DNA from 2 places in the Bacillus pfraonensis genome. Region 1 is predicted to be linked to the other one. Evidence: riboswitches for the same ligand, from Rfam matches in the RefSeq annotation. Region 1 holds a riboswitch; the other holds the start of a gene.

Region 1 (3,434 bases):
TGCATGACATAGTTATAGAGAAGAGATTTTTTGAAATAAGATGTTAATTTCTCTTCAAGTGCCAGTAAATAGATAGCATCGGGCTTTTGGATAAACGTGCGGATTTTACATCTCGTTATCATGATTGTAAGCACAGTTATAATGATTAATAATGCGATTCCTTTAGAAGGATAGGTTTTTAAAAACTTGGCGTAATAATACGCACCGATACATGAGATAAAGATGAAGCTATATAATAAACCACTAATCATCCGGAAAAAATACATCATGCTGTTTTGAAGATGTTTTTGAAAACGATCGTTCCACAGTGTTTCAATTGACATGTTTTTCACCTCTATCATCTATTATAAAGGTTTCTTTCGTGCATCAAAATAAAAAACGAACAAATTGCTTTAAGCAACTTGTTCGTTTTTATTTTTTTTATTTCGTTTCTGATCACGATTCATTAATGGGTAAAAGGCAAAGCCAATTACGAATAAGCCAATTCCAAGAAGGAATGTTTTTATATCTGAGGAGCCAGTTTTAATAACCCATAGTGCATAGCAAAGCGCAATGACTGCGACGATACCATCCATAATTCGTGAACCCATTTCATTTTTATATGTTTCACCAGTTACGACCAGTTTTAATTGGAAGATCGGTGAAACGAGATAAGGGATTAAGTAAGCTAAAGTTGAGACGGTAATAACGAATGTATAAGCTTCAGCAATTGTCCCTGATAATGTTGAGAATAGGAAGACTTGCGACATAATATTTGTCAGTCTTAATGAATAAATCGGACTTCCTTTTTTGTTTGTTTTTGCAAAGAAGGAAGGGAAGAAGCCTTCTTTTGCTGCTTGATACGGCACTTCTGAGCTTAATAAAATCCAGCCTAAGATCGAGCCGAATAGGGAAGTAAGAGCAAGGAGCGCCATTAGTTTTCCGCCGCCATGACCCATTGCAGCATTTAATGCGTCAGCTAATGGACGTTCAGACGCTTGTAGTTTATCCATATGAAGAACACCCATTGTTAAAATGGTAATTCCTAAATAAATGGCAACAGTTATTAATAAGCCAGCAACAGTTGCATGTTTTACCGTTTTTGGAGATTTCGCACGGTTTGACAAAAGAACAGCTGATTCAATACCGATAAATGCCCAAAGTGTTGTAAGTGCAGCTAAATTTACTTGTGAAAGCAGTCCGTGTGACACGCCTTCTTTATCAATCACTGGTGTGTACCATTGTCCAAATTTTGAAGCTTGAAATGCAAACAAAGTAACAACGATGAAGAGAAGGAATCCTGTTACCTTCGTTGTTGTCGCTAAAAAGTTTAATTTCCCAGCTCCGTTTACACCGTTTGTTAAAATCATATGTGTTCCCCATAATAAGAAAGAACAGATGGAGAATGTAATGAGCTTTCCAACTTCCACATCGAAAGTACCAATTGAAAATAAGAGACGTGTATCTTTCATAATCGGGAAGAAGAGTGATAAATAACCTGCAAAAGATGTAATAATAGCAACATTACTTGCCCAGTTTGCGACCCAGTAGCCCCAAACCATGCTGAATCCAGCCATTTTTTTCTTTTTTGGTGATGAAAATAAGGCATATGCGTGACTTTGTGGTCCTGTTGTTAAATCAGGACGACGAATTGCTAAATTACCGAAAACAAGAGCTAGCATTAAAACACCGAACCCTGTTGTTAACCAAGCTAAAGTAACACCGAGAGGGCTTGCTGTTTGTGCTAATGTACTTGGCACCATGAAAATACCAGCGCCAACCATATTGCCGACAACAAATGCTGTCAGTACCCAAAAGCCCCATTTTTTCTGTTGCATAAAAAATACCTCCAAAGTTAGTATAACCAAGTCAAGCGAGGAGATATGTATGTCTTCCAAAAAGGAAGTAAGGTAAGCTTCATACAAAACAAAAAAAGCACGTGTCATTGTCGCTACGTGCTTTCTATCTTATAGGAAACCCACGACATACCTCTCGATAGCTCTCCACAAACAAATTGTTTGTGACAGTTCTGCACTTATTAAGTAGCAGACCCAGCAAGAATGCATGGTGGACATTTCTTACTTCGGCAACCATTCCTTTCCCATTCGTTCATCGATGCCACTACATCTCCCGAAATGATACTCTTAATGACTGCAACCTCTACCTCACCGAGATACGAATGAGGATTTATGTATTAAATTTACGTATTTAAGGGTAACAAATGAATTTTTATACGTCAATGGATATAGTAATAGTCAGACTATGGAGAAGACTTTGTTATTATTAGAAGAGGGAGCTTTTTCGAAATAGGTTCTTTTGAAAAAGCTTGTCGATAGTTGTGTTAAATTTATGAAGTGTAATGTTTAAATATTATTTTATAAAGAAGAACGGAGGTTTGATATGACGTTAATTTGTTTGGAGGGTGCAAGTGGTATTGGTAAAACGGCAACGTGTAGAAATATTGCGGAATTGTACAATGCTTATGTGATTCCAGAAGTGAATTTCTTATTTCAGCGCCCTAATCCTGAACTGGAAAATTGGTATCTCGAAAGGCAAGTTGAAAGATGGCAAATCGCACAAGAAAAACTAAAATCGTATGATGTAGTTCTATTTGATGGAGATATTTTTCAGCCCATTTGGTATAACTGGATTTATCAGGGGGAATTCCCACAAACTTTACCGTTTTTGAAAGAGTTTTATGTAAATCAAATGAAACGAAAACATATAGGATTTCCGGATGTCTACATTCATCTTTCTACAAGCGAAACAGAATTAAGAAAAAGGAAAGAAAATGATACTACCCGAAGACGAAGTAACTTCGAAAAACATCTAAGTCTTATAGAACCACAAAAGCAGTATTTTCAATATATGCATACTGTTTCTCCTAATGTAGTCCATTTTGTAGATGCAGTTAGTATTGAAGAGAATATAAAAAGTATTTTTGAGATTGTGTCTAATTTGAATAAAGAAAAGCATAATAATGATTCTGTAACTGTATTTGAGAATGTAATGGATTGGTTAATGAACAGTGATCCTAAAGCATGTGAGATAAGTGAATAGGGGAATGAAAGAATATATATCACTTGATTTTCTAACATATATATCCACTCGCTTTCTCTTTTTGTTCTCACCTGGCATGGGACCCAAAAAGACACTGACCGCCTCTACCTATGGCCGGACGCTCTCTTCCCACCTAAAAAGAATGGTTTTTTCCCGGTTTTTCAATTTGTATTTATCCCGCATTAACGGGCAGTAAGACCCCCACCTCAAGATTCAGAGGGAAACGAGGAAGATAGGTGGGAGATCAACTGCCCGTAAAAGCCCGATTGGTGAGGGCTGATTAAAGTTTCACTTTATATAAAAAGAAGCTAATCTACAGCCGTAGATTAGCTTCTAAAATGTTACATTAAGTTTAATACAGTTACTTTTTCACGTGTCATAGACTCAAGGCTCTT
Region 2 (3,434 bases), on a different contig from region 1:
TACGTTAGGCGTCTACATTTTATTGCGATTTATTATTCAAAAACAAATTGTGAAATCAAATAAACGTATGTCTGGTAAACAACTTATCCCACTTGGATTATTCGCTGGGTTTGTTGATTCAACTGGCGGCGGTGGCTGGGGTCCTATCACTACACCAGTACTACTGGCACGAGGAAATGAAGCACGCAAAGTAATCGGTTCTGTTGATACAAGTGAATTTCCGGTATCATTAGCCGCAACAATTGGATTTTTCATTTCATTAGGATGGGAACAAGTGAGCTGGGTTTGGGTATTTGCTCTTATGTTAGGTGGCATTTTGGCAGCTCCAATTGCTGCATGGTTAGTACGAATTGTTCCTTCCCATTTACTTGGTGTACTCGTTGGCGGGCTCATTATTTTTACAAATATCCGGACGCTGCTTACATCATTTAAAGTAGATCCAACAATTATTAACCTTTCCTATGTTGCAGTTGGTCTTATCGTTATTATTGCACTTTTCATTTCAGTTCGGAATCATTCCGTATCTGCAAAACAAAATGTTGGATATACGACTGGTCAAAAACGTGTTTTGCCTTAAATCAGAACGAGTTGTGGAGTATGGAGGTAAGCAAATGATGTGTTTGCTTACCTTTTTAATTCCTCACTTCAAATTTATTCATTTACAATTGTCGTACCTCTCTTTTCCACTTACAAACTTCATGCATTCATTCATAACTATGTTTACATAAACAATGTCGAATTTACTTTTCTGAATTTTCTTTTAATTTTAGAGGATTTTCCCTATCTTTTTGCGAAACATTTGTATAACAATTTTTTTATCATTTTTTACATATTTCAGTAGGTTCGGGTGGAATTTTGAAAACGTTTCCCATACAATAACCGATTATTTTTGATAATTTCCTACAAAAATTCCTTGCAATATTTTCAGAAACTAATTACAATTGCCATATATTAAAAATCATAGCAATGAACAAATCCTCATCAATCCGATGAGGTAGAGGTTGCGGCATTTATTAGTAAAACGGATGAGACACAGAGAATGTCAATGACTCCGCTTTAAAGGAAATGCTGCCGAAGTTTGTATTTCTTCTCTGGAAATATAGGCTGGGGCTGTCTCCGAATAGGAACAGAACTGTCACGTTTACAAAATACCGTGTAAACGTGGGGTGCTATCTTAACGGAAGGGTATGATGGGGTGGTTATTTGTGAAACGTTCCGCCAAATTCCTTTGGCGGTTTTTTGTATTTTTCTTCCCCGTTCCTTCCTAATCTTATAAGAAAAGGAGTGTTGAACATGAATAGCATGGCGAATCAAGCTACCTCTAAAACTCAATCTACACAAGGAAAAGGCGAACTAAGGCGTGGGTTAAAATCTCGCCACCTTACAATGATTTCTCTCGGCGGTACAATTGGTACCGGACTCTTTCTTGCTAGTGGTGGTGTCATTCACACAGCAGGACCTGGCGGAGCTCTCTTAGCCTATGCGGCAATCGGAATTATGGTTTACTTTTTAATGACAAGCTTAGCTGAATTAGCAGCGTATATGCCTGTCACGGGCTCATTTAGCACATACGCAACAAAATTTGTCGATCCATCACTTGGCTTTGCACTCGGCTGGAATTATTGGTATAACTGGGCAATTACTGTTGCAGCTGAACTAGCAGCAGTTACATTAATTATGAAATTTTGGTTTCCAAATACCCCTTCTTTAATTTGGAGTGGTCTTTGTTTAGCTATTATATTTCTTTTTAATTATTTATCTGTTAAAGGGTTTGGTGAAGCAGAGTATTGGTTCGCTCTTATTAAAGTAGCAACTGTTATTATCTTTTTAATTGTTGGATTTATGATGATTTTCGGCATTATGGGCGGCGAACCTGTTGGATTTAAAAACTTTACTGTTGCGGATGCACCATTTAACGGCGGTATCATGGCAATCATCGGTGTATTTATGGCTGCTGGTTTCTCATTCCAAGGAACTGAATTATTAGGTGTAGCTGCTGGTGAAACGGCTGATCCAGAACGTAGTATTCCAAAAGCAATTCGTTCTATCTTTTGGCGTATTCTACTATTCTACATCTTTGCCATTCTTGTTATCAGTTTATTGATTCCTTATACAACTGAAAGTCTTGCAGCAAGTGATGTAACAGTAAGTCCATTTACACTTGTATTTGAAAAAGCAGGTGTAGCATTTGCAGCTTCTGTTATGAACGCTGTTATTTTAACAGCTGTTTTATCGGCTGGTAACTCTGGTATGTATGCTTGCACTCGTATGCTTTGGGACTTAGCGCGTCAAGGAAAAGCACCAAAATTTTTAGGTAAACTAAATAGTCGTGGTGTACCCGTTAACGCTTTAATTGCAACATCTCTAGTTGGATGTGCTGCTTTCTTAGCTTCTTTATACGGCGACGGCGTTGTATATGTTTGGCTATTAAACGCTTCTGGAATGTCTGGCTTTATCGCATGGGTCGGAATTGCTATTAGTCACTATCGTTTCCGAAAAGCATATATTGCACAAGGAAAAGATTTAAATGACCTTCCTTATAAAGCAAAATGGTTCCCATTTGGTCCAATTTTCGCATTTGCACTTTGTATCATTGTTATCTTAGGACAAAACTACGGTGCATTTATGGGGGAATCAATCGATTGGAACGGTGTACTCGTTTCTTATATCGGATTACCACTCTTCCTTGTATTGTGGTTAGGATATAAATTTACAAAGAAAACAAAAGTAATACCTCTTGATAAATGTGAACTATAAGTGAGAAAGGTGAGCAAACGCTATGTTTGCTCACCTTTTTTTGCTGGAATGAATTTTCATATTGAAAGGATATACTCATTTTCTGTCGAATGGTGTATTACATGTGAAAAATCAACATAAAGAAGGTGTGACATACATGTTTGTAAATGCTCGAATTGAAACAGAAAGACTACATATACGACCTTATAGGATCTGTGATGCATCAGCCTTATACGAATTACAAAAACAACCTGAAGTAAATCTCTATATTCCAGAACCTATTTATTCTCTTAAAGAAATTGAAGATATTATTTACTGGAGCATAGATATGAATCAAAGAAATACTGTAAACCATATTGGTAAATTTAATCTTTCTATTATAGAAAAGACTTCTCAAAAATTAATCGGCTATTGTGGATTAGGTCCATCTGATTTCGAACCAACTTCAACTGAACTATATTACGCACTTTCGCGTGATACATGGGGAAAAGGTTTTGCCACCGAAGCAACGTCCGCTCTTTTACAATATGCTTTTTCAACTATTGAAATCGAGACAATTATGGCCTCCGTCTTTCCAGAAAATAAAAAATCTATTCATGTATTAAATAGACTTGGATTTGAATTCAAAGAAACTGTACAAAACTTGGAGAAAACACTTCAAGAATATGAAGGTATGCTGTACTTTCAGATTACAAAGG

What was found. A riboswitch is a leader RNA that binds a small molecule or an ion and turns the genes downstream of it on or off. The one in region 1 is predicted to bind lysine.
Region 2: linked by a shared signal. The riboswitch ahead of KFD70_RS20665 (amino acid permease) and the one ahead of KFD70_RS06530 (amino acid permease) in region 1 are both predicted to bind lysine.

What each region holds. Positions count from the first base shown of each region.
Region 1 covers NZ_JAHCDO010000005.1:35,531-38,964, forward strand. Annotated here, with positions in the region: gene KFD70_RS06525 (ABC transporter permease) at 1-323, opposite strand, end outside; gene KFD70_RS06530 (amino acid permease) at 393-1,817, opposite strand; lysine riboswitch at 1,968-2,150, opposite strand; gene KFD70_RS06535 (AAA family ATPase) at 2,380-3,039, shown strand; gene gapN (NADP-dependent glyceraldehyde-3-phosphate dehydrogenase) at 3,381-3,434, opposite strand, start outside.
Region 2 covers NZ_JAHCDO010000022.1:77,225-80,658, forward strand. Annotated here, with positions in the region: gene KFD70_RS20660 (sulfite exporter TauE/SafE family protein) at 1-577, shown strand, start outside; lysine riboswitch at 988-1,180, shown strand; gene KFD70_RS20665 (amino acid permease) at 1,294-2,757, shown strand; gene KFD70_RS20670 (GNAT family N-acetyltransferase) at 2,861-3,434, shown strand, end outside.